One region of the Agromyces endophyticus genome, then DNA from elsewhere that is predicted to be linked to it. Evidence: predicted binding sites of a transcription regulator. Region 1 holds the regulator's gene; each other region holds the start of a gene.
The links. The regulator LexA, encoded in region 1, represses DNA repair genes until DNA is damaged. The targets are predictions, from matches to a motif close to TCGAACANNTGTTCGA.
Positions count from the first base shown of each region.

Region 1 (9,872 bases):
GTTCGCCGGCGTGTCGCCCGAGCGAACGCCGACGCTCACAGTGGGCGGTGCCGCGCCGAGCCGCTCGGCGACCCGTGCGATGCCCGTGAGGGGCGCGCGCAGGTTGCGCTCGACATCGACGCCGAGCGCCTTGAGCGGCGACAGGTAGAGCACCCGGGTGCCGGGCTCGCGAGTGGGCTCGGAGGTCAGCCGATCGATCGCGGAGAGGAAGGCCGAGAGGGTCTTGCCGGAGCCGGTCGGTGCGACGACGAGTGCGTGCGAGCCGCCCGCGATGGCCCGCCAGGCGCCCTGCTGCACCGCGGTCGGCGCACGGAACGCCTCGGCGAACCACGTGCGCGTCGCCTCTGAGAAGGCTGCCAGCGCATCCGTCATGGCTCCATTCAATCGGATGCCGCCGACATCAGCCCTTCGTGGCACCCTCGCCGGTGTGCACGGCGGCGAGCGCACGCGCCACGGCGGCGACGGTGCGGTCGGCCGCGGCGGCGTCGGTGCCCCAGTTGCTCACGGAGAAGCGGACGACCGACCGGCCCCGCCACCGTGAGGTCATGGCGAGCACCTCGCCGTCGCTCCACAGCCGCTCCGCGAGCGCCTCGGTCGCGGCATCCTCGTCGAGTGCGAGGCAGACCTGCGTGAAGACGACGTCGTTGAGCACCTCGACGCCGGGCAGCCGCGCGACGCCGTCGGCGATGCGGCGCGCCGAATCGGCGAGTCTCTCGACGAGGGCCGCCACGCCCTCGCGACCGAGCGAGCGCAGCACCGCCCAGGTCGGCACCCCGCGCGCCCGGCGCGAGAGCTCGGGCACCCGCTCGTGCGGGTCGGCGACGAGGTCGCTCGCCTGCAGGTAGCTCGCGTGCATGCTCAGCGCGCGTTGCAGCGCATGGCCGTCGCGCACGATCGCGACCCCGCAGTCGTACGGCACGCTCAGCGTCTTGTGCGCATCGGTCGACCACGAGTCGGCCGCCTCGTAGCCGGCGACCAGCGCGCGCAGGCGCGGACTCGCGCCGGCCCACAGCCCGAATGCGCCGTCGACGTGCACCCAGGCGCCGGCGTCGTGCGCGACCTCGATGGCGGCGGCGAAGTCGTCGAACGAGCCGGAGTGGATGTTGCCCGCCTGCAGCACGACGATCGCGGGCCCCGAACCGCGCGAGAGCACCTCGTGGAGCGAGTCGACCCGGATCCGCCCCTCCTCATCGGCCGCGGCCTCGATCGGAGCCCCGAGACCGAGGTAGCGGCCGGCCAGGTCGACCGTGCCGTGACGCTCGGCGCCGACGATGAAGCGCACGCGCGGCGCGCCGAAGACGCCGTCGGTCGCGGCATCCCAGCCGGCCCTGCGCAGCAGTTCGTCGCGCCCGGTCGCGAGGCCGACGAAGTGCGCCATGGTGGCGCCGGTCGTGAAGCCGACCTGGGATCCCGGGGGCAGACCGAGCAGGTCGACGATCCACTCCCCCGCAAGCTCCTCGACCGCGGCGACCCCGGGGGTCGCGAATCGCAGTCCCGTGTTCTGGTCCCACGCCGAGACGAGCCAGTCGGCCGCGAGCGCGACCGACTGCGTGCCGCCCATGACCCAGCCGAAGAATCGCGGCGAGCCGATGCCGAGCAGGCCCGGCTCCACGCCGTCGGCGAGCCGTTCGAGCACCACCTCGGTCGCCTCGCCGCCCGCGGGCAGCACCCGGCCAAGGCGGTCCTTCACCGCGTCGGCGTCGAGCTCGGGCGGGATCGGCCGCTCGGCGACGCCGTCGAGCCACCAGCGTGCCCGCTCAGCAGCGAACTCCAGCGGTCGGTCGTACTCGGTCCGCCGACTTCCGGCGTCCGTCGGTCGGTCGGTCATGATCCACCTGGCTCCCGCGCACCCGCGCGTTCCAGATCATGCTCTGCCCGGCGCACGCGGTCAATGCCCAGTTCGGGCGTGGCTGCGGCAGAGGCGGCCCGGGCCGCGGCATCCGACCCGACGGTTCCGCCAGTTCGTTCAGCCCTCGCGGCGCGCGCCGACGAGTCGTACGGCGAGGGAGTCGACGCCCGTGGCGATGGCGTCGTCCTCGGCCCAGCGCCGCGCGAGGCGGGTCGTGGTCGCGTCGAGCTCCTCGCGCGTGAGCCCCTCGACGAGACGCAGGATCACGACGAGCTCGGGGCCGGCGAGTCGCGCGAGCGGGTCGCCCGAGGCGAGGTCGACGCCGAGTACGGCGAGCTCGCTGCCGATCGAGCGTTCGAAGGCGGCACGAACGTCGTCGTCCTCGAAGGGCGGCACCCACGGCTTCTGCTGGGCGACCGCCCACACGGCCGGTCGTCGGAGCACGAACTCACCGGGCGAGCCCGGGTCGAGCACGACGAGCTCGGTGCCGTCGTCGGCCGCGGCGAGTGCAACGCGCACGCCGTCGGCGGGTACGGGGCGAGCCACGGGATTCCAGGCGCGCATCGCGTCGACGGAGGAGAACACCGGGAGCACCCGGCGCCCGTCGGGTCCGTCGACCGTGACGATCGACAGCTCCTGGCTCTTGTCGACCGCGTGTCCGTGCGCGCCGAGCTCGGTGCCGCCGTCGCCGAGCTCGGCGAGCAGCGGGATCAGCAGTCGCGACGAGCCGAACGCCGCGACGACGCCCGCCTGGGAGCCCTCGCCCTGCCGGAACGCGCGCATCGCGGCGTCGAGCTCGGGCGGTGCGGTGCCGTCGTCACCGGCATGCGGGTTCTCGTCGAACGATCGCCCGGCCCACGGAACGCCGGCCGAGTCGGCCAGATGCGGTGGGAGTGCGCGCGACGCCGCGGGCGTCTCGTCCGCGGCATCCAGGCCGTGCCCCGCGTGCTCCTGCCCAGCCGTCATGCGCGCGCCGGCGTCAGTTGCTCGCGACGTCGAGCGCCTCGGCGAGCGTGAACGCACCCGCGTAGAGCGCCTTGCCGACGATCGCGCCCTCGAGGCCGAGCGGCACGAGTTCGCGCAGCGTCGCGAGGTCGTCGAGGCTCGAGACGCCGCCCGAGGCGACGACCGGCCGGTGCGTGCGGTCCATGACCTGGCGCAGCAGCTCGACGTTCGGCCCCTGCAGCGTGCCGTCCTTCGTGACGTCGGTCACGACGTAACGGGCTGCGCCCGCGTCCTCCAGCCGGTCCATGACCTGCCAGAGGTCGCCGCCGTCCTTCGTCCAGCCGCGGGCGGCGAGCGTCGTGCCGCGCACGTCGAGACCGACGGCGATGGCCTCGCCGTACTGGGCGATGACCGATGCAGCCCACTCGGGGTTCTCGAGTGCCGCGGTACCGAGGTTGATGCGCTTCGCACCGATCTCGAGCGCGTGCTCGAGCGACTCGTCGTCGCGGATGCCGCCGGAGAGCTCGACGTTGACGCCGCGCACCTGGCGGATGACCTTCTTCAGGATGCCGCCGTTGGAGCCGCGGCCGAACGCCGCGTCGAGGTCGACGAGGTGGATCCACTCCGCGCCCTGGTCGGCCCAGTCGACGGCCGCGTCGACGGGGTCGCCGTAGCTCGTCTCGGTGCCCGCCTCGCCCTTCGTCAGGCGGACGGCCTTGCCGCCGGCCACGTCGACGGCCGGCAGCAGCACGAGGCCGGGGGTCTTGTTGAACTCACTCATCACTACTGTCCTCGTTCGCGGTGGGCCGTCGGACCCGATTCGGTCGGCGCGATGAGCGCCGGTACCGTCACAGGATCATAGTCGCCCGCGGCGCGCGCGACGTGACCATGACGGTCGGATGACTCAGGCGAGCGCACCGAGCCAGTTGGCGAGCAGTCGGATGCCGGCATCCGACGACTTCTCGGGGTGGAACTGCGTCGCCGACAACGGACCGTTCTCGACGGCCGCGAGGAAGCGCCCGCCGTGCTCGGCCCAGGTCAGCCTCGGCTGCGGGAACGGCGGCATGACCTCGAGCTGCCACGACTGCGCCGCGAACGAGTGCACGAAGTAGAACCGTTCGCCTTCGATGCCGTCGAAGAGCACCGACCCCTCGTCGGGCGCGACCGTGTTCCAGCCCATGTGGGGCAGCACCTCGGCCGGCAGCTCCTCGACGACGCCCGGCCACTCGCCGAGACCCTCGGTGTCGACGCCGCGCTCGACGCCGCGCTCGAAGAGCACCTGCATGCCGACGCAGATGCCGAGCACGTGCCGCCCGCCTGCGAGGCGCCGGTCGATCACCTCGTCGCCGCGGACGGCGCGGAGCTGGTCCATGACCGCCTTGAACGCACCCACCCCGGGCACGAGCAGGCCGTCGGCCTCCAGCGCAGCAGTGCGGTCGGCCGTGACCTCGACCTCGGCCCCCGCCTGCTCGAGCGCCTTCGCCGCCGAGTGCACGTTGCCCGACCCGTAGTCGAGCACGACCACGCGCTTCGTGCGGCTCACAGCGCACCCTTGGTCGAGGGGATGCCGCTCACGAGCGGGTCGAGCGCCTTCGCCTGGCGGAACGCCCTGGCGAACGCCTTGAACTCGGCCTCGGCGATGTGGTGCGGGTCGCGGCCGCCGAGCACTGTCACGTGCACGGTGAGGCCCGCGTTGAACGCGATCGCCTCGAAGACGTGCCGCACCATCGACCCGGTGAAGTGGCCGCCGATGAGGTGGAACTCGAAGCCCTGCGGCTCGCCCGTGTGGACGAGGAACGGCCGGCCGGAGATGTCGACGACCGCTTGCGCGAGCGCCTCGTCGAGCGGCACGAGCGCGTCGCCGTAGCGCGAGATGCCGCGCTTGTCGCCGAGCGCCTCGCGGATCGCCTGCCCGAGCACGATGCCCGTGTCTTCGACGGTGTGGTGGACGTCGATGTGCAGGTCGCCCGACGCGCGCACGGTCAGGTCGGTGAGCGAGTGCTTCGCGAAGGCCGTGAGCAGGTGGTCGTAGAAGGGCACGCCCGTCTCGATGTCGCTCACCCCGGTGCCGTCGAGGTCGATCGACAGGTCGATGCTCGATTCGCTGGTCTCGCGCTGCACTCGCGCCGTGCGCGACGGGGACTGGGCGGTCATGCTTCGATCCTATTCGTCGCGTTCGGCGCGAAGACGGCGATCGCCTCGAGGAACGCCGTGGTCTCGGCCTCGGTGCCGGCGCTCACCCGCAGGTGCCCGGGGATGCCGAGCTCCCTGATCAGGATGCCGCGTGCGAGGAGCCCCTCGAACACCGCGTGCGGGTCGTCGACGCCGCCGAAGAGCACGAAGTTCGAGCCGCTCCGGTGCGGGGCGAAGCCGAGGCGCGCGAGCTCGGTCGTGATGCGCTCGCGCTGGCGGCGGATGTCGTCGACCATCGCGAGCATCTCGTCGGCGTGCGCGAGCGCACCGAGCGCGGCCGCCTGGGTGAGCGCCGAGAGGTGGTACGGCAACCGCACGAGCCGCAGCGCGTCGATCGTCGCCGGGTCGCCGGCGAGGTACCCGACGCGAGCTCCGGCGAAGGCGAACGCCTTGCTCATCGTGCGCGACACGACGAGCCGTGGCCGCCCCTCGAGCAGCGTGAGCGCGCTCGGCGTGCCGCGGTCGGCGAACTCGAAGTACGCCTCGTCGACCACCACGATGCCGCGTGCGGCATCGGCGACCGAGCGCACGGTGTCCAGCGACAGCGGCGTGCCCGTCGGGTTGTTCGGCGCGCAGAGGAAGACGAGGTCGGGGTCGTGCTCGCGTACCGCCGCCACCGCCGTCTCGGGGCTCAGCTCGAAGTCGTCGTCGCGATCGGCGGAGATCCAGCGGGTGCCGGTGCCCGAGGCGAGCAGCGAGTACATCGAGTACGTGGGTGCGAAGCCGAGCACCGAGCGACCTGGTCCGCCGAAGGCCTGCAGCACCTGCTGCAGCACCTCGTTGGAGCCGTTGGCCGCCCAGATCTGGTCGGGCGACAGTCCGTGTCCGAGGTACCGCGCGAGCGCCTCGCGCAGCTCGGTGAACTCGCGGTCGGGGTAGCGGTTCAGCCGCAGGATCGCGCCTGCGACACGGGCGACGATGTCGTGGGCGACGTCTTCGGGGATGGCATGCGTGTTCTCGTTGACGTTGAGGGCGACCGGCACGGCCTTCTGCGGGGCGCCGTACGGAGAACGGCCGCGCAGGTCATCGCGGATGGGAAGGTCGTCGAGACTCGTCACCGATCCAGCCTAGCCACGCAGATCGCGCCGACGACGACTGCGACATCGTGTGACAGGCGCCGCGCCGGCGCGTACGGGCTACTCCCCGGCAGCAGGCACGGCCAGTCGCTGACCCGGCTCGATCGTCGCACCGTCGAGCTGATTGAGCCGCACAATCTCGGCGATCGTGTCGCGCGGGTCGGCCGAGGGTGCGATCGCCTCGGCGATCTCCCACAGCGAGCCTCCGGCATCGACCGTGACATAGTGCAGTGAACCGCCGCCCGTGAGATCGGCGGCCGCACCGCCCGCGTTCAACGCGGCGGCGAACACCCAGATCGCGATCGGCAGCGCCGCGAGGGTCGTGAACACCACTCGCCCACGACGCGTCAGCCGGAGCCGGGTGCGCGCCCGTGCCGGGTAGTCGCTCGTCGTCATGATCGCTGCGCTCATGTCATCCTCCTGCGTGGACTGCATCCGGCCCTCGGCCGGGAGGGCCGGATGCGAATCTTTGTTCCGAATATATATTCGAATGCGTTCGGTCGCAAGCATTCGCCCGCGGAATTCTCCTCGACCGATCTCGCGACACACTCGAACGAATGTTTGCCGGGCACTGCTGCGGCGGATACAGTTTCGAATGTCTGGGAAACAGTCCAGCAGACACCACCGACATCCGATCGCGAGCGGCGATCGCAACGAGGGGCGGAGAGCGTGAAGAGCGACAACGACGTGCGCGAGACCGGCAGGGCACGCCGCCGCAAGAGCCTGAGCGCGAAGCAGATCGCGATCCTCGAGGTCGTGCAGCGGTCGGTCGCGACCCGCGGCTACCCGCCGAGCATGCGCGAGATCGGCGATGCCGTCGGGCTCTCGTCGCTCTCGAGCGTCACGCACCAGCTCAACCAGCTGGAGCTGGCCGGCTACCTGCGGCGAGACCCGAACCGCCCGCGCGCCCTCGAGGTCCTCATCGAGCTCCCCGGGCTCGACGAGCGTGCACCGTCGGCGGGCGAGCCCGCGCCCGTCGCGGACGCCGCGATGGTGCCGCTCGTCGGTCGCATCGCCGCGGGCGTGCCGATCACGGCCGAGCAGCAGATCGACGAGGTGTTCCCGCTCCCCCGCCAGCTCGTGGGCAAGGGCGAGCTGTTCATCCTGAAGGTCGTCGGCGACTCGATGGTCGATGCGGCGATCTGCGACGGCGACTGGGTCGTCGTGCGTTCGCAGCGAACCGCCGAGAACGGCGAGATCGTCGCGGCCATGCTCGACGGCGAGGCGACCGTCAAGGTGTTCCGCCAGCGCGACGGTCACACCTGGCTGCTGCCGCGCAACACGGCGTTCGAGCCCATCCTCGGCGACCACGCCGAAGTGCTCGGCAAGGTCGTGGCCGTGCTGCGCACGGTCTGACGGCCGCCGGCCGCGATCGAACCGGAGGGGTCAGGCGGTCGCCGTCCCGCCCAGCTGGCCGACCGACCGGAGCCACTCCCCGATCGCGTGCATGAAGCCCGCGTGGTCGTCGCGGAACACGGTGTGCCCCGTGCCCGGGACCGTCGCCACGGTCATGCCGCGCCGTCGCAGGTCGGCGGCCACCCGGTCGGTGATCAGCAGGCTCTTCTCGGCCAGCAGCACGAGACTGGGGGCCACGAGTCTCGTCGGGGGCACGAGCGGCCGGGTGTCGGCGAACCCGAGGATCGTGCGCTTGTCCCAGTCGCGCAGCGTCGCGAGCTCGATGTCGACGTCGACGGCGCTCCATTTCGGGTTCATCCGCACGAGCGCGTTGCGCCGGGGTTTCGGCGCGATCGCGAAGAAGAGCTTGTAGGCGAGCCCGAGCGGACCCTTCGGGAACGCGAAGGCCGGATCGACGTAGATCGCGGCGCGCGGTGCGAGCCGATCGGCGACGAGGCTCGCGACGAGACCGCCGAGCGAGTGCCCGAGCACCACGTCGGGCTGGCCGTCGAGCATCGGCGCGACCGTCTCGACGACGTCGTCGGCCCATGCGGCGGGTGAATAGCGCTCGGCCCTGGGGCTGCGTCCGTGCCCCGCGAGGTCCACCGCGAGCACGCGGAACCCCTGCGCCTCGAGTTCGCCCGTGACGCGATGCCACGCCCGCGAGTCCGACATGATGCCATGGATGAGGATGGCCGTGCGGGCGCCGGCGCCCGTCTCGTGAACCGCGAGTCGCATGCGTCGACGGTACGTCGCCCGCCTGAGCGTCGCCCCGGCGAACCTTGCGAACCAGCCGTGCGTCGTCGAAGTGCTCGACGTCGGTGCGCGTGGCCGTGTCAGGGTCGGTGCCGCGGTGTCGCCCCCCGCCACAGCCCGCACTGCCGGCACTGCCGGCTCGGCCGGCACGACTGGCACGACTGGCGGGCGGACGCCGGCACGCGGCATCCGCCCGCCGTCGACCTAGCCTGCCGCGCCGATGCCGGTGCGTTCGGCGGCCAGCCCTGCGCGCACCGCCCGCGTCGCCTCGACGAGGTTCGCGAGCGATGCGACCGTCTCGTCGTAGCCACGGGTCTTCAGCCCGCAGTCGGGGTTCACCCACAGCCGGCCTGCCGGGATCCCGGCCGCGGCCCGTTCGAGCAGCTCCTGCAGCTCAACCGCCGAAGGCACGCGCGGCGAGTGGATGTCGTAGACCCCGGGCCCGATGCCGTGGTCGAAGCCGCTCTCTGCGAGGTCGTCGACGACCTCCATGCGACTGCGGGCCGCCTCGATCGAGGTCACGTCGGCGTCGAGGCCCTTGATCGCGTCGATCACGACGCCGAACTCCGAGTAGCAGAGATGCGTGTGCACCTGGGTCGCGGGCGCCGCGGCCGCCGTCGCGAGCGTGAACGACCCGACCGACCAATCGAGGTACGCCGGCTGGTCGGCGATCTTCAGCGGCAGGAGCTCGCGCAGCGCGGGCTCGTCGACCTGGATGATCCTGATGCCCGCGTCCTCCAGGTCGGCGATCTCGTCGCGCAGCGCGAGTGCGACCTGACGCGCGGTGTCGGCGAGCGGCTGGTCGTCGCGCACGAACGACCACGCGAGGATCGTGACCGGGCCCGTGAGCATGCCCTTCACGGGCTTGTCGCTCAGCGACTGCGCGAACGCCGACCATTCGACCGTCATCGGCGCCGGGCGCGAGACGTCGCCCCAGAGCAGCGACGGCCGCGTGCACCGGGAGCCGTACGACTGCACCCAGCCGTGCTCGGTCACCGCGAAGCCGTCGAGCAGTTCGGCGAAGTACTGCACCATGTCGTTGCGCTCGGGCTCGCCGTGCACGAGCACATCGAGGCCGAGGTCCTCCTGCAGGCGCACGACCCGCTCGATCTCCGCGCGCATGAGCGCCTCGTACCCGCCGGCGTCGAGCTCGCCGCGCACGAGGCGCGCCCGTGCCGCGCGCAGCTCGCCGGTCTGCGGGAAGGAACCGATCGTCGTGGTGGGCAGTTCGGGCAGGTCGAGGGAGGCCTGCGCGGCGACGCGTTCGGCCTCGGCGCCGCGGTGGAAGTCGGCGTCGACGAGGTCGGCGAGGCGCTGCCGCACCGCGGGAACGCGCACGCCGGGTGCACCGGCGCGGTCGAGCAGGGCGGCGGATGCGGCGGCCAGAGGTTCCGCGACGACGTCGCGCCCCTCGACGAGCCCCCGGGCGAGGGTCGCGACCTGGCCCACCTTCTGGTCGGCGAAGGCGAGCCAGCTCACCAGCCGGGGGTCGAGGCGGGTCTCGTCGTCGACGTCGTGCGGCACGTGCAGCAGCGACGTGGACGTCGACACGGCGACGGCGCCGGCGCGCTCGCGCAACGCCTCGGCCCGGTCGAGGGCGGCCGAGAGGTCGCCGCGCCAGATGTTGTGCCCGTCGACGACGCCCACGACGAGCGTCT
Region 1 is NZ_CP095042.1:208,205-218,076, forward strand. Features, by position in the region: gene MUN74_RS00990 (ATP-dependent helicase) at 1-372, opposite strand, end outside; gene MUN74_RS00995 (pyridoxal phosphate-dependent decarboxylase family protein) at 401-1,828, opposite strand; gene MUN74_RS01000 (SseB family protein) at 1,967-2,815, opposite strand; gene priA (bifunctional 1-(5-phosphoribosyl)-5-((5-phosphoribosylamino)methylideneamino)imidazole-4-carboxamide isomerase/phosphoribosylanthranilate isomerase PriA) at 2,829-3,575, opposite strand; gene hisH (imidazole glycerol phosphate synthase subunit HisH) at 3,699-4,337, opposite strand; gene hisB (imidazoleglycerol-phosphate dehydratase HisB) at 4,334-4,948, opposite strand; gene MUN74_RS01020 (histidinol-phosphate transaminase) at 4,945-6,045, opposite strand; gene MUN74_RS01025 (LysM peptidoglycan-binding domain-containing protein) at 6,124-6,573, opposite strand; gene lexA (transcriptional repressor LexA) at 6,733-7,419, shown strand; gene MUN74_RS01035 (alpha/beta fold hydrolase) at 7,450-8,196, opposite strand; gene metE (5-methyltetrahydropteroyltriglutamate--homocysteine S-methyltransferase) at 8,419-9,872, opposite strand, start outside.

Region 2 (9,872 bases), 1.7 Mb from region 1:
TCGCCCTCGCCGAGCACGAGACCGTCGGCGGCACCTCCGCCGGAAAGGCGCTCGGGCTCGCGGGTCTCGGCCGACGACACGCGTTCTACACGCTCGTCGGTGACGACGCCGACGGCACCCGCGTCACGGCTGCACTGCGCAGCGCGGGGGTCGAGCTCATCGTCGGGCCGACGGAGGCGACCGAACGGCACCTCAACCTCATGACGCCCGCCGGCGAGCGCGTGTCGCTCTATCTCTCCTCCCCCGGCGAGGCGTCGACCGAGTCGCAGCGCGCCACCGGCGCATCCGTGGCAGCGGCGATGACGGATGCCCCGGCCATCGTGCTCGACCTCGCGCCCGAGGCTGGGCGACTCATCCCCGCGGCCCGCGCGACCGGTCGCCCGATCTGGACCGACATCCACGACTACGACGGGCGCGCCGAGTTCCACCGCCCGTTCATCGACGCGGCCGACGCCGTGTTCATGAACGCCGACGGCATCGGCGAAGATCCGGTGCCGTTCCTGCGCTCGCTCGTCGACGGCGGCGCCTCGGTCGCGGTGTGCACGCTCGGGGCCGACGGCGCTGTCGGGCTCGATGCGGCCGGGCGCGAGCACCGGGTCGAGGCGATACCGGTCGAGGTGCTCGACACGAACGGCGCCGGCGACGCGTTCATGTCGGGCGTGCTCGACGCGACGCTCGACGGTGCCGAGCTGCCCGAGGCCCTCGCGGCCGGCGCCCGCCACGCGGCATCCGTGCTCACGACCCGCCACCTGCACCCGGCGCTCGACCCGATCCTCGGGTAGCGCGATCAGCGGGCCCGGTGGTCGACGAACTCCATGCGCGGGCCGCGGCGCGGCTTGCCGCGCGACCCCGAGTAGCCGAGCAGCCGGATCGCCCGGTACCGCTGACCCGCCCACGGCTCGAGCGCGACGAGCATCTCGTCGTCGGTCATGTCGCGGCCCTCGAGCGCATGCCCGACGAAGTTCGCGAGGTGATAGTCGCCGACCGACACGGCGTCGGCGTCGCCGAGTGCGCGCTGGGCGACCTCGGCGGCCGTCCACGCCCCGACGCCGGTGAAGTGGGTCAACCGGGAGAAGGCGTCGGCGGGCGTCATGGCCGCGGCCTCGTCGATGCGTGCGGCGAACGGCGCGAGCGAGACGATCGTGCGCGAGCGCTTCGGGTCGACGCCGGCGCGGTGCCACTCCCAGCTCGGGATGCGCCGCCAGCCGTCGGGGGCCGGCGCGACTCGCATGCGGAACGGCGTCGGGCCCGGGGCATCCTCACCGAACCGCCACAGCAGCATGCGCCACGAGTCGTGCGCCTGCAGGGTGATGACCTTCTGCTCGAGCACCGCCGGCACGAGCGCCTCGAAGACCCGGCCGCTGCGCGCGACCCGCATACCGGGATTGCGCCGGTGGGCGTCGGCGATGCGCGGCAGCCGCGGTTCGAACGCATCGGTCTCGTCGCGCGCGCCGAGCAGGTCGGGTGCGGATGCCACGGCCTCGGCCGCTCCGGGCCCCCACGCCTCGCAACGGAACTCATTCGCCCCGCGCTGCGAGAGCCGCATCGTCGCGGGCCCCGCGGGCATGCGCGTCGTGCGCCAGACCGAGCCATCGGCGGCGAGCCGGTAGGTCGGGTCGCCGGGGCCGCGGCGCAGCACGCCGACGGTCTGCAGCAAATCGGTCGGATGCGGCGCGCGCCAGTCGAGCTCGGCGTCCACGGTCACGCCCTCAAGTGTGCGCCACTCCGCCGACAGCCACCTGACGGCGCAGACGTCCGGCCCGCGCAACCACGAACGCGCAAGACGGTCGCCGAACGCACCGATGCGGTGCCACGAGGCGTTCGATGGCGATTCGTTGCGCTCCAGATCGGATTCGTGCGAGGAAGTTGCGCAGATCATGGGCGCGGGTGAAAATCGTTCCGTGCCAGCATCCGAAGACCCCACGCGCATGCACGCCGTCACCGGCGAGACCGAGTCGATCGTCGACCTCGTGCTCGACTACTCGCGCCGCCGCCTGCTCTCGACCGACACCCCGCTCGACAAGCCCGAGACCGAGTCCGAGCTCAAGCGCCTCGCCGGCCGCACGATCGACGAGCGCGGCATCGGTGCGAGCCGCGCGCTCTCGATCTTCGAGCACGTGCTCGCGCCCGCGTGCATCACGATCGACCACCCGCAGTACCTCTCGTTCATCCCTGCGGCCCCGACGAAGGCCGCGATGGCGTTCGACCTCGTCGTCTCGGCATCGAGCCTCTACGGCGGCAGCTGGATGGAGGGTTCCGGCGCGGTGCACGCCGAGAACGAGGTGCTCACCTGGCTCGCGACCGAGTTCGGCCTGCCCGCCGGCGCGGGCGGCGTCTTCGTGCAGGGCGGCACGATCGGCAACCTCTCGGCACTCGTCGCAGCCCGCGAGCTCGCGCGCGAGAAGCGCACCGCGGCGGGCGAACCGATGCCGGCCCGCTGGAAGCTCGTCTGCTCGACGGAGGCGCACTCGTCGAACAAGTCGGCCGCGAAGGTCATGGACGTCGACGTCGTGCTGGTTCCAGCCGGCGACGACGGGATGCTGCGCGGCGACGCCGTTCGCGCGGCCCTCGAGGAGCACGGCGGCGACGTCTTCGCGGTCATCGCGACGACCGGCTCGACGAACTTCGGCATCGTCGACGACGTGGCGTCGATCGCCGCCCTCAAGGACGAGTTCGACTTCTGGCTGCACATCGACGGCGCCTACGGCCTGACCGGCATGCTCTCGCCCGTCGCGCGCGAGCGCTACCGCGGCGTCGAGCGCGCCGACTCGGTCATCGTCGACCCGCACAAGTGGCTGTTCGCCCCGTTCGACGCGTGCGCCCTCATCTACCGCGACCCCGAGATCGGCCGTCGGGCGCACACGCAGCACGCCGAGTACCTCGACACCCTCACCGGCAAGCCCGAGTGGAGCCCGTCGGACTACGCCGTGCAGCTCACCCGGCGCCCGCGCGGCCTGCCGTTCTGGTTCTCGCTCGCGACCTACGGCGCCGCGGCCTACCGCGCGGCGATCACGAACTCGCTCGAGCTCGCGCAGCGCATCGCCGACGAGATCCGCCGCCGCCCCGAGCTGCAGCTCGTGCGCGACCCGCAGCTCTCGATCGTGGTGTTCGAACGCGAGGGCTGGACGATGGACGACTACGAGCGCTGGTCGGCGAAGCTGCTCGACGAGCAGCGCGCGTTCGTCACGCCGAGCTCGCACGCGGGCCGCCCGAACACGCGCTTCGCGATCATCAACCCGATGACGACGTTCGAGCAGCTCGTCGGCATCCTCGACTCGATGCGCTGAGGCCGCACCCCGGCGGTGAGTCGCCTCCCAGCCCGCAGATGCGAGACTGTGTGAGTTCGTGCAACAGACCAGGGGAATCAACATGACCGCCAACGAACTCGACCTCAGCGGCGACTGGGACATCGATCCCGCGCACAGCCGCATCGGCTTCTCGGCCAAGCACGCCATGGTGGCGAACGTCCGCGGGGCGTTCAACGACGTCGCCGGCCACCTGCACGTCGACTTCGACGACCCGGCGAAGTCGACCGCCGAGATCGTGCTCAAGACCGCCAGCATCGACACCCGCAACGCGCAGCGCGACGAGCACCTGCGCAGCGCGGACTTCTTCGACGTCGAGCAGTGGCCCGAGATCACCTTCACGAGCGACCGCATCGAAGAGGTCGCCGACAACGCGCTCGTCGTGTCGGGTGAGCTGACGATCCGCGACGTCACGAAGCCGATCACCATCCCGATCGAGTTCACCGGTGCGCACACCGACGCTGCCGGCGAACTGCGGGCCGGGTTCGAGGGCACTCGCCGCATCGACCGCCGCGAGTTCGGCCTCGAGTGGAACGTGGCACTCGACACGGGCGGTTGGCTCGTGTCGGAGAAGATCACCCTCGAGTTCGAGATCTCCGCCGTCAAGCGCGCCGTCGACGCCGAAGCGGCCGCCTGACGCCTTCCGCTGAGCAGTCGCGTCACACGGCGCTCCTCACCCCCGGGCGGGCGTAGCGTGGAGGCATCCGCGAACCGACCGCCGGGAGGCGAACAATGACGCGAGCCGATGCGCCCGGAGCCACCGTGGGCCGACCCGATGGGCCGGCGCCCGACCTCCATCTCGTGATCGAGCCGAGCGTGCTCTACGTGGGCACGCCCGTCTACCTCGTCGTCACCGAGAACCCCGACGGCACCGCGAACCTCGCCCCTGCGTCGAGCCACTGGGCGCTCGGACGCATGCTCGTGCTCGGCCTCGAGACCGACGGCCAGTCGGCGCAGAACCTGCTCGAGCGCCCGCAACTGACGGTGAACTTTCCCGCGGCGGCGCAGTGGCGCAACGTCGAGCGGCTCTCGGCCGTCACCGGACGCGACCCGGTGCCCGACGCGAAGGCCGGCCAGTACCGCTTCGAGCCGCGCAAGTTCGAGCTCGCGGGCTTCAGCGCGCAGCCCTCCGACCTGGTCGCGCCGCCGCGGGTGCGCGAGGCGCCGCTGCAGTTCGAGGGCGAGGTGCGTCGCATGACCCCGGGCGTCGACCCGGGCTACTTCATGGTCGAGGTCGCGGTCGTGCGCGTGCACGCGCTGCCCGAGCTCAACGTGCCCGGCACCCAGCACATCGACCCGCACGCGTGGCATCCGCTCATCTACAGCTTCCGCCACTTCTTCGACCGCGGCGAACAGGTGGGCTGGACGCGCAAGTCGCCGACCGCGGGTGCGCTGCCCGATCTGTCCGAACCGACGTCGCCCGATCCGGATGCCTCGGAGCCGGCGCCGCCCACGGCGCCCGGCGTCGCCCGCACGCCCCTCCAGGAGCTCGAGCGCTGGGAGAGCTTCGGCGGCACCTGGGCGCTGCGCGAACTGACCGACGACGGTGCGATCGTGAGCCTGTGCCGCTGCGACGGCGGTGAAGAGGTGTCCCGCATCGTGTCGTCCGATCCGGCGTTCATCTCGTGGGCGTCCGAGCAGGAGGCGCAGCCGTGAACGACGCGACCCCCCAGCTGTCGACGCCATGGTCCCGTTCGCTGGGCCTCACGACGCCGATCGTCAGCGCCCCGATGGGCGGCGTGGCCGGCGGACGGTTCGCCGACGCGGTCTCTCGGGCCGGCGCCCTCGGCACGATCGGCATGGGCAGCTCCGGTTCGGCGACGAAGCTCGCGGCGCAGCTCGCCGAGTTCGATGCGGCCGGTGGAGCCGACGCCCGTCCGTTCGGCATCGGCATGGTGCACTGGGGACTCGAGCGCGACCCCGCCATGCTCGACGTCGCGCTCGAGGCGCGACCGACGCTCGTGTCGGTCGGTTTCGCGACCCGGTTCGACTGGGTCGCGCGCGTCCACGATGCGGGCGCACTCGCGGCGACGCAGGTCTACACGGCCGCCGAAGCGCTCGTCGCGGCCGACGCCGGGGTCGACGTGATCGTCGCCAGGGGCGCCGAGGGCGGCGGTCACGGCGACCCGCGCATGGGCACGCTCGCCCTGCTCGACGCCGTGCTCGACGCGCTCGACGACCGGCGAGCAGGCGACGCAGCCGAACCCGCCGGCCGCACGACCGGTCGACCCGGCTCCCCTGCGGTGCTCGCCGCGGGGGGCATCGCCTCGGGGCGCAGCCTCGCCGCCGTGCTCGCGGCCGGCGCCGACGCCGCCTGGATCGGCACCGCGTTCATCGCCAGTCCTGAGACCCTCACCCCCGAATCGGCGAGGCCCGTGATCTTCGCCGCCACGGGCGACGACACCGTCAACACGACCGCCGCCGACGCCGCCCTCGCGCTGCCGTGGCCCGAGCGATTCCCCGAGCGCGTCATCCGCAACGCCTTCGTCGACGAGTGGGAGCACCGAGTACCCGAGCTGCGCACCGGAGACGGTCTCGACGCGTTCAAGGCCGACTTCGCCCGGGCGAACGCCGCAGGTGAGCACGACGTCGTCCCCTTCGATGCCGGTCAGGGCGTGGGACTGCTCCGCTCCGCCCGACCGGTCGCCGACATCATCGACGAGCTCACCGCCGAGGCATCCCGCCTGCTCGCACGCCGGTTCTGAGGCGCCGACGCGCCCGCGCTAGGCCGGTGGGGGCGCGTCGGTCGCGTCGGGCTTCCGGAACACCTGCCGCATGTGGTCGCTGTCGAGGAAGTCTGCGATGCCGATGAGGATGAGGCTGAACACGATCTGCTCGGTCACCATCCAGAACGGGAAGAGGCCGGGGATCGCCGCCATCACGAGCGTCACGACCGGGAAGATCTTGCTGAACAGGCGCAGCCGCGAGTACGCCCAGCGGTAGCCCTTCTGCGCCCGCCAGGCGAAGTAGAAGAGCGTGACGGTCATGCCGAGCACGACGAGGATGCGCATCCACACGGGGAACGCGAGCACGGTTCCGTTGAACAGCAGCACCGCCGCGACGACGAACGCCGCCCCGCCGATGAGCACCTCGACGGCGAGCAGCCAGGTGATCCACGTGAACGCGCGGCGGGTGCGGGGGTGCCCGACGAGCTCGTCGTCGACCTTCACGCCCGCGGCGCGGCCGCCGGCGATGCGGTCGAGCTTCAGCAGCATCGGCTCGAGATCCATGGTGCACTCCCCTTCGTTTCGAGCGTACGCGGATGCCTCGGGGCGAGGCATCGACCGGAAGTTCGAGTCCCGCATCGCGGGTTGAGGAGCGCCGACGCGAAGCGGCGACGCGTCTCGAAACCACGCCGCCGGCGCGTACGCTGCCACCATGCGCTTCGGAACCCTCGACTTCACGGCCGCCGTCGACTCGCCCGAGCTGCTCGCCGCGCCGACGGCCGCCGCCCTGGCCGCCGCGCCCGACGGCGACGTGCTCGTCGCCGCGATCGACGCGTCGCTCGCCGATACCGCGGCGTTCTGCGAGCACTACGAGATCTCGCCGGCCGACGGTGCGAACTGCGTCGTCGTGCAGGCCCGCCGCGGCGAGCGCACCTGGTACGCGGCGTGCCTCGTGCGCGGCGCCGACCGGCTCGACGTGAACGGCGCCGTGCGGCGGCACCTCGACGCGCGCAAGCTGTCGTTCGCGCCGATGGATCTCGCGGTCGAACTGACCGGCATGCAGGTCGGCGGCATCACGCCGGTGGGGCTGCCCGATGGCTGGCCGATCCTCGTCGACGAGTCGGTCGCCGCGCACGAGCGCCTCATCATCGGCAGCGGCAACCGCGACGCGAAGCTGCTCGTGTCGGGCGCCTACCTCGCGAGGCTGCCCGGCGCCGAGGTGCTGCCGATCGCCATCCCCTCGGCCGGTTGAGGAGCGAGCGACGAAGGAGCACGCGTCTCGAAACCGTCTCGACGGCACGGCTAGCCTGAACACGATGACACGAACGCAGAGCGGCACGTTCAAGCGATTGCCGCGCGAAGACCGCCGCGACGAACTCCTCGACGCCGCGGTTGCGCTCGCGTTCGACGACGGCCTCGGCAAGATCACGGCTCGCCGTGTCGCCGCCCGGGTCGGAGTCGCGCAGGGCCTCGTCACGCACTACTTCGGCTCGATCGACGAGCTGCTCGCGGCGGCCTTCGAGCGGGCCGCCGAGGCCGAGCGCGACGAGCTCGATCCTCGCCCTTCGAGCGACCCGGTCGCCGACATGCGGCGGGTGCTCGGCTTCTACGTCTCGCATGACCGCGACCCGGCAGCGCTCTTGTGGCTCGACGCCTGGCGCGAGAGCGCCCATCGCCCCGCGGTGCGGCAGGCGGTCATCCGGCAGATGGAAGGCGACGTCGCCGACCTCGACGCGATCATCGAGGCGGGCATCGCGAGCGGTGCATTCCCCGAGGCATCCGCGAAGTCGTCGATGCGCATCATCGCACTCGTCGACGGACTCGCCGCGAACGCCGCCGTGCGCGCCGGACTCGACGAGCCCACCCTCGACTACGCGAACGTGACCGACTTCGTGTTCAGCACCGCCGAGCGCGAGCTCGGTCTCCCGCCCGGCGCACTGCAGCCCGAGGACTGACCGGGCTCGGCGCATCCGCTGCGCACTTATTGACCAATTGGCCAACACGCGATACTCTCCCCGTGGCTTGAAATTGGCCGCAAGGCCAACAACGCGAGGAGGCGTTCGAGATGGCGGAGACGACGGAGACCGTGGCAGTGGCCACCAGCGTTGAGACGGGCGAGTCCGCGCTCGAGGCCAACACCAGGGCCGGACGCGTCGAGCAGCACGGCACCGACCACATTCCCGCCGCCGAGCGGCACGGCACGCCGCGGAACCTGTTCGCCGTCTGGGCGGGCTCGGGCGTCAGCTACCTGTACTTCGTGCTCGGCGGCATCCTGGTGCTGCTCGGGCTCGACGCGTGGCAGGCGCTCGCGGTCGTCGTCGCCGGCAACCTCTTCTTCATCGGCGTCGGGTTCCTCGCGGTCAGCGGTCCGCCCGCCGGGGTGCCGAGCGAGGTCATCACGCGCAGCTTCTACGGCGTGCGGGGCAACCGCGTCGTCAACGTTGTGCTCGGTTGGCTCATCGGCGTGCTCTACGAGGCGATCAACCTGTCCGTCGGCGCGCTCGTCGGCTTCACGCTCGTGCGCTGGTTCGCCCCCGACGCACCCGACGCGGTCATGGCCGCGATCGTGATCGGACTCGCGCTCCTCACCTTCACGATCAGCGTCTACGGGCACGCGACGATCGTCAGGATCAGCGGCTGGGTGATGTGGGCGCTCCTCGCAGGCATCGCCGTGCTCGCCTGGTTCGTGCTCGCGAACGCCGACCTGTCGTACGTGCCCGACGGCGGCGTGCTCGAGGGCGCCGAGCTGTGGGCGGCGGCCGCGGCGGGCTTCACGATCATCGCCTCCGCGCCACTCTCGTGGCTCGTCGGCGCCGACTACTCGCGCTACCTGCCCGAGCGATCGAGCCCGGCGAAGGTCGCCTTCTGGACGGCGTTCGGCGGGTTCCTGCCCGCGGTGGTGATCGGTTCGCTCGGCGTGCTCGCCGGCACCGTGGTCGACATGTCCGTGCCCGAGGAGTCGATGGCCGAACTCGTGCCGGCCTGGTTCTACCCCGTTTTCCTGCTCGTCGTCGTGATCGGGTCGATCACGAACAACGCCCTCACCGCGTACAGCACGGGTCTCGCGCTCATGGCGTCGGGTATCAGGTGGAAGCGGTCGATCACGGTCGTGTTCGACGCCGTGATCGCGGTCGCGCTCACCCTCTACGCGCTCTTCGTCTCCGACTTCCTCGGCACCGTCAGCGGCCTGCTCGAGATCAGCATCGCCGTGCTCGCGCCCGCCCTCGGCGTCTACGCCGTCGACATCGTGCTGCGTCGCAACCGCTACGACGGCGTCGCCCTGCAGGACGAGTCGCGCGGCGGACCGAACTGGCACCGCGCGGGCTGGAGTCCGGCCGGCTGCCTCGCGCTCGGCGTCGGCAGCGTCGTCACCGCCCTCTGCGTGAACACGACGTTCTACACCGGTCCGATCGCGGCCGCCCTCGGCGGTGCCGACGTCTCGCCCTTCGTCGGGGTGCTCGTCGGCGGCGGGCTCTACGCGCTGCTCGCGCCGCGCACGATGCGTCGGGCGAAGCTGGATGCCGCGACTCGCGCCGACCGCGAGGCATCCGGTTCCGCCGACGGCGAGCGAGTCGGTGCTCCCGCATGAGCGCGGCATCGCTCGAGATCGTCGACCGGTGGTTCGCGGTCGAGCCGGTCGATGAGCGGATCACGCGCATCATCGAGCCGCACGTGCACGAGTTCGTGCGCGGCAACATCTGGCAGGTTCGCGGTTCGGCGCGTGACCTCGTGATCGACTGCGGGCTCGGGGTCGCTCCGCTTCGCGACGAGTGTCCCGCGCTGTTCGCGAACGACCCTGTGCTCGTCGTCACCCACGCGCATCTCGACCACATGGGCGGCGCGCACGAATTCGACGATCGGCGCGCCCACGCCGCCGAGCCCATGGGCGACCCGCGCGGCG
Region 2 is NZ_CP095042.1:1,931,263-1,941,134, forward strand. Features, by position in the region: gene MUN74_RS08615 (carbohydrate kinase family protein) at 1-782, shown strand, start outside; gene MUN74_RS08620 (DNA-3-methyladenine glycosylase family protein) at 788-1,705, opposite strand; gene MUN74_RS08625 (pyridoxal phosphate-dependent decarboxylase family protein) at 1,878-3,287, shown strand; gene MUN74_RS08630 (YceI family protein) at 3,370-3,942, shown strand; gene MUN74_RS08635 (flavin reductase family protein) at 4,068-4,961, shown strand; gene MUN74_RS08640 (NAD(P)H-dependent flavin oxidoreductase) at 4,958-6,010, shown strand; gene MUN74_RS08645 (hypothetical protein) at 6,029-6,535, opposite strand; gene MUN74_RS08650 (YbaK/EbsC family protein) at 6,684-7,223, shown strand; gene MUN74_RS08655 (TetR/AcrR family transcriptional regulator) at 7,288-7,926, shown strand; gene MUN74_RS08660 (purine-cytosine permease family protein) at 8,037-9,560, shown strand; gene MUN74_RS08665 (MBL fold metallo-hydrolase) at 9,557-9,872, shown strand, end outside.
Region 2: MUN74_RS08650 (YbaK/EbsC family protein) is a predicted target of LexA. The motif match lies at 6,586-6,601, and genes of this name have one in related genera.

Region 3 (9,872 bases), 570 kb from region 1:
GACGTTGGCCCAGTCGACGATCGTCCAGAACGCCTTGACGTAGTCGGCGCGGACGTTCTTGTAGTCGAGGTAGTACGCGTGCTCCCACACGTCGAGCATGAGGAGCGGGACGATGCCGGCGGGCAGGTTGCCCTGCTGGTCGAACAACTGCACGATGATCAGCCGCTGACCGAGCGAGTCCCACGCGAGCACCGCCCAGCCCGAACCCTGCACGCCGAGCGCGGTGGCGGTGAAGTGCGCCTGGAACTTGTCGAACGACCCGAACTGGTCGTCGATCGCCGCGGCGAGCTCGCCGGTCGGCTTGTCGCCGCCGTTCGGCGACATGTTGGTCCAGAAGATCGAGTGGTTGACGTGGCCGCCGAGGTTGAACGCGAGGTCCTTCTCGAGCTTGTTGACGTTGGCGAGGTTGCCAGAGTCCCGAGCCTCGGCCAGTTGCGCGAGCGCGGTGTTCGCACCGGTCACGTACGCCTGGTGGTGCTTCGAGTGGTGCAGCTCCATGATCGTGCCGCTGATCGCCGGCTGGAGGGCCGAGTAGTCGTAGGCGAGATCGGGGAGGGTGTAGTCAGCCATTGCTTCTCCTTGTCAGACATGCCGGGGCGCCCGGGCGTCTCCCCGGGCCTCCGCGGCCGCTCTCCCGAGTCTATGCCCGGGGCACCCGGCGGCACCGGGGCTTGTCATCGAGGGCAACGGCGATCGGGATGCCCCTGCGCAGCGTCGGCCGTCAGGCCTCGTCGAGGTCTGCCGAGTCATGCACGACCGCCTCGCCTCCGTGCCGTCAGACCTCGTCGAGGTCCGCCGCCACCGGTGGCCCCGCCTCGCCTCCGTTGCGGTCAGACCTCGTCGAGGTCCGCCGGCAGACTCGCCTCCGTGCCCGGCACGCCGAGGTCGGCCGCGCGCTTGTCGGCCATCGCGAGGAGTCGCCGGATGCGACCGGCGACCGCGTCCTTCGTCATCGGCGGGTCGGCGTGGTGGCCGAGCTCGTCGAGGCTCGCGTCGCGGTGCGCGAGGCGCAGCTCGCCGGCGTAGCGGAGGTGGTCGGGGATGTCCTCGCCGAGGAGCTCCATCGCACGCTCGACCCGGGCACAGGCCGCGACCGCCGCCTGCGCGGAGCGGCGGAGGTTGGCGTCGTCGAAGTTGACGAGCCGGTTCGCGGTCGCGCGAACCTCGCGACGCTGTCGCAGCTCCTCCCAGTTGCGAACCGTGCCGGTGGCACCCATCGCGGAGAGCATCGCGCTGATCGCCTCGCCGTCGCGGATGACGACGCGGTGCACGCCGCGCACCTCGCGGGCCTTCGCGGAGATGCCGAGGCGGCCGGCAGCGCCGACGAGCGCCATCGCGGTCTCGTTGCCCGGGCACGTCACCTCGAGCGCGGCCGAGCGGCCCGGGTCGGTGAGGCTGCCCTGGGCGAGGAACGCACCGCGCCACACGGCGGCGATCTCGTCCCGCGAGCCGGTGGTGAGCTTGTTCGGCAGCCCGCGCACCTGCCGGCGCCGGGCGTCGAGCAGGCCGGTCTGGCGGGCGAGCGTCTCGCCGCCGTCGAGCACCCGGATGAGGTACTGGTTGGTCCGACGCACACCCGAGGGCGAGATCACCGAGACGTCGGGGCGAACGCCGTAGATCTCGCCGAGGTCTCGCGTGACGCGCTTCGCGACGGTCTTCGAGTCGAGTTCGGCCTCGATCGCGATGCGGTTCTGGATGATGTGCAGTCCGCCTGCGAAGCGCAGCACGGAGGCGAGTTCGGCGACGCGTACGCTCGTCTTGGAGACCTCGACGCGTGCGAGCTCCTCTTTCACATCAGCGGTCAATGGCACCTGGTGTTTCCAATCTGTGTTGCGGGCCCGGCGTCACTCGCGACCGAGGTCGCGATGCTTGACACTCACGACGACTCCGGGCATCTCGGCGACCCGCTCGCTCAGCGCTCGGACCATCGCCACCGAGCGGTGCTTGCCGCCCGTGCAGCCGATCGCGATCGTCGCGTGCCGCTTGTTCTCTCGTTGATAGCCGGCGAGCACCGGCTCGAGCGCTTTCGCGTAGGCGTCGATGAACTCCATCGCGCCGGGCTGGCCGAGCACGAAGTCGCGCACGAGGGCGTCTTCGCCCGTCAGGTGGCGCAGCTCGGGATTCCAGAACGGGTTCGGCAGGAAGCGGGCGTCGGCGATCAGGTCGGCGTCGGTGGGTGCGCCGTACTTGAACCCGAAGCTCTGCATCGTCACGCGCAGTCCCGCGTGGTCGGCATCGGCGAACGTCTCGGTGATGAGGTTCGCGAGCTGGTGGATGTTGAGGTCGGAGGTGTCGACGACGAAGTCGCTCGCCTCGCGCAGCGTCGCGAGGCGCGCCCGCTCGGCGCCGATGCCGTCGAGGAGCGTGCCGTTGCCCTGGAGCGGGTGCGGGCGTCGCACGGCTTCGAAACGCCGCACGAGCACGGCGTCGTTGGCGTCGAGGAAGACGACGCGCACGTTCACTCCGGTGCGGAGCGCCTGGATGATGTCCTGCAGCTCGGCGAAGAAGTCACGGCCGCGGATGTCGACGACGGCGGCGATCCGCGGCAGCGACGTGCCGGCCCGTTCGACGAGTTCGACGAGCGGCCGCAGCATCTGCGGCGGAAGGTTGTCGACGACGTACCAGCCGAGGTCTTCGAGCGCGTTGCCGACGGTCGACCGCCCGGCACCGGACATCCCCGTGACGATCAGCATCTCCTGCCGTTCGGGCTCCCCCGCCGCCATTCAGGCCCCCTTCCAGCCGAAGCCAACCCAGCCGACACACCAGCCTAGCGGGGTGCGGGCGCCATGTCGGCGTGCAGCTGCGCGTGCACCGTCGCGGCGAGCGTCGGTCCGATGCCCTTCACCTCGGCGATGGCCGCCTCGTCGGCGGCGCGGAGACGCGTGACCGACCCGAAATGACGCAGGAGTTCCTTCACCCGTGCCGGCCCGAGTCCGGGGATCTCGGCGAGCACCGACCCGATGTCGCGCTTGCGTCGCTGGCGTTGATGGGTGATGGCGAAGCGGTGCGCTTCGTCGCGCACGCGCTGGAAGAGGAAGAGCGCATCGCTGTTGCGCGGAAGGATCACCGGGAAGTCGCTCTCGGGAGTCCAGATCTCCTCCAGCCGCTTCGCGATTCCGCACAGGTAGATGCCCTGCACGCCGGACTCGCGGAGCGCCCTCGCGGCGGCGGCCACCTGCGGCTGCCCGCCGTCGACGACGAGCAGGTTGGGCGGGTAGGTGAACTTCTTGCGACGTTCGGGAGTGACGAGTTCGTCGGCGGACGTGCCTTCGACGTGCCCGTCGCCCTCGGGACGCACCTCGGTCGCGGCATCCGTATCGGTGACGGCGCCGCCGGGTGAGAGGTAGGCGAGCCGACGGGTGAGCACCTGGTGGATGGAGTCGGTGTCGTCGCTCGACTGCGGGATGGTGAAACGGCGGTACTCGTCTTTGCGCGGCAGGCCGTCTTCGAAGACGACCATGGATGCGACGATGTTGGTGCCGCTCAGGTGCGAGACGTCGTAGCACTCGATGCGGAGCGGCGCCTCGGCCATGCCGAGCGCCTCCTGGATGTCTTCGAGCGCGCGCGACCTGGTCGTGAAGTCGGCACTCCGACGGGTCTTGTACAGCATGAGCGTCTGCCGGGCGTTCTGCGTCGCCGTCGCGAGCAGCGACGCCTTGTCACCGCGCTGGGCGACCTTGAGCCGCACCTTGCGACCCGCCTCGGCGCCCAGCCAGTCTTCGAGCGCCGCGGCGTCGTCGGGCAGCTCGGGCACGACGACCTCGGCCGGCGGAGTGAGGCCGTCGGCGTAGGCGTTCTGCACGATCGAGTCGACGAGATCTCCGAGCGGCACGTCGAGCTCCTTGTCGACGGTCCAGGAGTGCACACCGCGAACCCGGCCGCCACGGACGATGAACAGCTGCACCGCGGCGGCGAGCTCGTCGTGGTCGACGCCGAACACGTCGAGGTCGACCGTGTCGCCGAGCACGACCGCGCTCTTCTCGAAGAACGCGTTCGCCGCCTGCAGCCGGTCGCGGTAACGTGCCGCCGCCTCGTACTCCTGGGCGGCGGCGGCGGCCTGCATGCGATCGGTGAGCTCGCCGACGATGCGACGGTCTTGATTCTGCATGAACCCGACGAACCGGTCGACGTTCTCGCGGTGCTCCTCGATCGTGACGAGCCCCGAGCACGGCCCGAAGCAACGGCCGATCTGGCCCGCGAAGCAGGGCTTGCCGCTCGCCATCGCCCGGCGGTAGTCGCTGTCTTTGCAGGTGCGGATCGGGAACAGCCTGAGCAGGATCTCGAGCGTCTCGTTGATCGCCCACACCTTCGGGTACGGTCCGAAGTACCGCGCCCCGCGGATCTTGCGATTGCGGGTCACGAAGGCCCGCGGCGCCTCATCGGCCATCGTCACCGCGAGGTACGGGTACGACTTGTCGTCCTTGAACCGGACGTTGAACGGCGGGTGGAACTCGTTGATCCACGTGATCTCGAGCTGCAGCGCCTCGACCTCGCTGCCGACGACCGTCCACTCGACCGACGACGCGGTCGTGACCATTCGGCGCGTTCGCTCGTGCAGGCTGCGGAGCGGGGCGAAGTAGTTCGACAGCCGCGCACGGAGGTTCTTCGCCTTGCCGACGTAGAGCACCCGCCGCTCGGCGTCGCGGAAGCGGTAGACGCCCGGGCTCGTCGGGATCTCACCCGCCTTCGGACGGTACGGAACGGTGTCGCCGCCGCCGTGCGCGCTCGCCATCGGCTCAGCTGGCGACGTCGGCGCGCTCGGCCGCCGCGTCGAAGATCTCGCGCAGGAAGTAGCCGGTGTGGCTCTCGGCCACCGTCGCGACGTGCTCGGGGGTGCCGGTCGCGACGATCTGGCCGCCGCCCGAGCCGCCCTCGGGCCCGAGGTCGATGATCCAGTCGGCCGACTTGATGACGTCGAGCGAATGCTCGATGACGATCACGGTGTTGCCCTTCTCGACGAGCTTGCCGAGCACCTTCAGGAGCTTCTGCACGTCTTCGAAGTGCAGACCGGTGGTCGGCTCGTCGAGCACGTAGACGCTGCGGCCGTTCGAGCGGCGCTGGAGCTCGGTCGCGAGCTTCACGCGCTGGGCCTCGCCTCCGGAGAGCGTGGTCGCGCTCTGGCCGAGCTGCACGTAGCCGAGGCCGACGTCGACGAGCGTCTTGAGGTACCGGTGGATCGCCGAGATCGGCTCGAAGAACTCTGCCGCCTCGGAGATCGGCATCTCGAGCACCTCGGCGATGTTCTTGCCCTTGTAATGCACCTGCAGCGTCTCGCGGTTGTAGCGCTTGCCCCCGCAGACCTCGCACGCGACGTAGACGTCGGGCAGGAAGTTCATCTCGATCTTGATCGTGCCGTCGCCCGAGCACGCCTCGCAGCGGCCGCCCTTGACGTTGAAGCTGAACCGACCGGGCAGATAGCCGCGGGCCTTCGCCTCGGTCGTCTCGGAGAAGAGGGTGCGGATGCGGTCGAAGACGCCCGTGTAGGTCGCGGGGTTCGATCGCGGCGTGCGCCCGATCGGCGCCTGGTCGACGTGCACGACCTTGTCGAGGTGCTCGAGCCCGGTGACCCGCCGGTGCTTGCCCGGCACCTTGCGCGCCCCGTTGAGCCGGTTCGCGAGCACCCGGTAGAGGATGTCGTTGACGAGCGAGGACTTGCCCGAACCGCTCACCCCCGTCACGGCGGTGAACGTGCCGAGCGGGAACTCGACGTCGACCCCGCGGAGGTTGTTCGCTGCGGCGCCCTCGACCGAGATCATGCGCTCGGGGTCGATGGGGCGGCGACGCGTCGGGATCGCGATCTCCTTGCGGCCCGAGAGGTAGTCGCCCGTGAGCGACCGGGTGTTCTTCAGCAGGTCGGCATAGCTGCCCGAGTGCACGACCGTGCCGCCGTTCACGCCGGCGCCGGGGCCGATGTCGACGACCCAGTCGGCGGTGCGGATGGTGTCTTCGTCGTGCTCGACGACGATGAGCGTGTTGCCGAGGTCGCGGAGCGCGACGAGCGTGTCGATGAGGCGCCGGTTGTCGCGCTGGTGGAGGCCGATGCTGGGCTCGTCGAGCACGTACAGCACGCCCGTCAGCCCCGAGCCGATCTGCGTCGCGAGCCGGATGCGCTGCGCCTCGCCGCCCGAGAGCGTGCCCGCGGCACGTGCGAGGTCGAGGTAGCTGAGGCCGACCCGGATCAGGAAGTCGAGCCGGAGCTTGATCTCGCGCAGCACCTGCGCGCCGATGGCCTGTTCGCGGTCGGTGAGCTCGAGCCGGTCCATGAACGCCCGGGCGTCGGTCAGGCTCAGCAGCCCCACGTCGGCGATGCTGTGGTCGTGGATGAGCACCGAGAGCACCTCGGGCTTCAACCGCTTGCCATCGCACACCGGGCACGGCACCTCGCGCAGGTACTCGGCCCAGCGGGCCCGCTGCACGTCGGTCTCGGCCTGGAGGTACTGCCGCTCGATGTAGGGCACGACGCCCTCGAAGCCCGAGGTGTAGCTCATCTCGCGGCCGTAGCGGTTGCGCCACCGCACCTTGACCTCGAAGTTCTGACCGCGGAGCACGGCTTGGCGTGCCTCGTCGGGCAACTCGGTCCACGGGGTGTCGAGCGAGAAGCCCAGGTCGCGGGCGAGCCCGTCGAGCAGCTTCTCGTAATAGTTGTAGAGGCTCTTGCCCTGCGAGGTCCACGGCAGGATCACGCCGTCGGCGATCGAGAGTGCCGGGTCGCCGAGCAGCAGCTCCTCGTCGACCGACATGCGGGTGCCGAGACCCGAGCACTCGGGGCACGCGCCGAAGGGCGCGTTGAACGAGAACGTGCGCGGCTCGATCTCGGTGAGCTGGATCGGGTGCTGGTTCGGGCACGAGAGCTTCTCGGAGAAGGTGTGCCACGCGTCGGGGCCCGCTTCGTCGACGAAGTTGACCTGCACGAGCCCGTCGGTGAGCCGCAGCGCGGTCTCGAGCGAGTCGGTGAGCCGGCCGAGCACCTCGGGGCCGGCGACGAGGCGGTCGACGACGACCGAGATGTCGTGCTTGACCTGCTTCTTGAGCTTCGGCGGGTCGTCGAGGCGGACGACCTCACCGTCGACGACGGCGCGCGAGTAGCCCTGCGCCGCCAGGTCGCGGAAGAGGTCGACGAACTCACCCTTCTTCTTCGACACGACCGGGCTCAGCACCTGGAATCGCGTGCCCGCCTCGAGCTCCATCAGCCGGTCGGCGATCTGCTGCACCGTCTGGCGCTGGATCTTCTCGCCGCAGACCGGGCAGTGCGGCACGCCGATGCGCGCCCAGAGCAGACGCATGTAGTCGTAGATCTCGGTGATCGTGCCGACGGTCGAGCGCGGGTTGCGGTTCGTCGACTTCTGGTCGATCGACACCGCCGGGCTCAGGCCCTCGATGAAGTCGACATCGGGCCGGTCGACCTGTCCGAGGAACTGCCGGGCGTACGCCGACAGCGACTCGACGTAGCGGCGCTGCCCCTCGGCGAAGATCGTGTCGAACGCGAGCGACGACTTGCCCGAGCCCGACAGGCCCGTGAAGACGACCATCGCGTCGCGCGGGATCTCGACGTCGACGTTGTGCAGGTTGTGCACGCGGGCACCGCGGACACTCAGGCGCGAATGGGCATCGAGACGTGAAACTGGCACCCTTCGAGTCTAGAGAGCACCACCGACACGGAAGCTGCGAGGGCTGCGCTGTGGGCGAACAGATGTTCGAATGAGGGCCGACGCGGTCACTCCGACGGCCCGCAATCCCCCGGCTGCCGACGCCTCAGCCCAGATGGCCGGCCTTCTCCATCTGCCGCAGTTCGCGCTTGAGCTCGGACACCTCGTCGCGAAGGCGCGCGGCCAACTCGAACTTGAGTTCGCCGGCGGCCTCGAGCATCTGGTCGTTGAGGTCGCGGATGAGCTCTTCGAGGTCGTTCGCCCCCTCGGCGGCGATGCCCTCGGTGCGCAGGTTCGGCACGGGCGACTTCTTGCGGCCCTCGCGACCGGCCAGGAGCGCAGCGGTGTCGGCCTCTTCTCGGGCGAGCACGTCGGTGATGTCGGCGATGCGCTTGCGGAGGGGCTGCGGATCGATGCCGTTGACGCGGTTGTATTCGAGCTGCTTGTCTCGGCGGCGCGTCGTCTCGTCGATGGCCTGCTTCATCGAATCGGTGAGGACGTCGGCGTACATGTGCACCTCGCCGGAGACGTTGCGGGCCGCACGCCCGATCGTCTGGATGAGCGAGGTCGACGACCGCAGGAAGCCCTCTTTGTCGGCGTCGAGGATCGAGACGAGCGACACCTCGGGCAGGTCGAGGCCCTCGCGCAGCAGGTTGATGCCGACGAGCACGTCGTAGACGCCCGCACGCAGCTCGGTGAGGAGTTCGACGCGGCGGAGCGTGTCGACGTCGGAGTGCAGATAGCGCACCCGAACGCCGGCCTCGGTGAGGAAGTCGGTGAGCTCCTCGGCCATCTTCTTCGTCAACGTCGTGACGAGCACGCGCTCGTCGCGCTCGGCGCGCTTGCGGATCTCTTCGAGGAGGTCGTCGATCTGCCCCTTCGACGGCTTCACGACGATCTGGGGGTCGACCAGCCCGGTCGGCCGGATGATCTGCTCGACGACGCCGTCGGCGACGCCCATCTCGTAGCGGCCGGGCGTCGCCGAGAGGTACACGGTCTGACCGACGCGGTTCTTGAACTCGTCCCACTTCAGCGGCCGGTTGTCGAGCGCGCTCGGCAGGCGGAAGCCGTGTTCGACGAGCGTGCGCTTGCGCGACGAGTCGCCCTCGTACATCGCGCCGATCTGCGGCACCGTCACGTGCGACTCGTCGATGACGACGAGGAAGTCGTCGGCGAAGTAGTCGAGCAGGCAGTGCGGCGCCTCGCCCGGCGCGCGCCCGTCGATGTGCCGCGAGTAGTTCTCGATGCCCGAGCAGAAGCCGATCTGCTCCATCATCTCGAGGTCGAAGGTCGTGCGCATGCGCAGGCGCTGGGCTTCGAGCAGCTTGCCCTCGCGCTCGAGCTCGGCGAGCCGTTCGTCGAGCTCGTCGCGGATGGTGCCGATGGCGCGCTGCATGACGTCGGTGGACGCCACGTAGTGCGACCCGGGGAACACGGGCACGGCGTCGAGCTTCGCGACGACCTGCCCCGTGAGCGGGTGCAGGCTGTAGAGCGCCTCGATCTCGTCGCCGAACATCTCGATGCGGATGGCGAGCTCTTCGTAGATCGGGATGATCTCGATCGTGTCGCCCCGAACCCGGAAGTTGCCGCGGGAGAAGTCGACGTCGTTGCGCTGGTACTGCATCGACACGAACTTGCGGATGAGCCAGTCGCGGTCGACCCGCTGGCCGACCTGCAACGGCATCATCGCGCCGAGGTACTCTTCGGGCGTGCCGAGGCCGTAGATGCACGAGACCGTCGAGACCACGACGACGTCGCGCCGACTGAGCAGCGAGTTCGTCGTCGAGTGACGCAGCCGCTCGACCTCGGCGTTGATCGAGGAGTCCTTCTCGATGAAGGTGTCGGTCTGCGGCACGTACGCCTCGGGCTGGTAGTAGTCGTAGTACGAGACGAAGTACTCGACGGCGTTGTTCGGCAACAGCTCTCTGAACTCGGTCGCGAGCTGCGCTGCGAGGGTCTTGTTGTGCGCGAGCACGAGCGTCGGCCGCTGCACCTGCTCGATGAGCCACGCGGTCGTCGCCGACTTGCCGGTGCCGGTCGCGCCGAGCAGCACGATGTCGGTCTCGCCGGCGTTCACGCGGCCCGCGAGCTCGGCGATCGCCTGCGGCTGGTCACCGCTGGGACGGTACTCGCTGACGACCTCGAACGGACGGACTGAGCGCGTGGCCTGCATGCTCCAAGTCTAGGAGCGGCCTCCGACATCGCGTCCGGCGCGCTCCGCCGCGA
Region 3 is NZ_CP095042.1:3,886,187-3,896,058, reverse strand. Features, by position in the region: gene MUN74_RS17615 (superoxide dismutase) at 1-570, opposite strand, end outside; gene whiA (DNA-binding protein WhiA) at 831-1,811, opposite strand; gene rapZ (RNase adapter RapZ) at 1,845-2,723, opposite strand; gene uvrC (excinuclease ABC subunit UvrC) at 2,768-4,732, opposite strand; gene uvrA (excinuclease ABC subunit UvrA) at 4,737-7,628, opposite strand; gene uvrB (excinuclease ABC subunit UvrB) at 7,753-9,819, opposite strand; gene coaE (dephospho-CoA kinase) at 9,829-9,872, opposite strand, start outside.
Region 3: uvrA (excinuclease ABC subunit UvrA) is a predicted target of LexA. The motif match lies at 7,683-7,698, and genes of this name have one in related genera.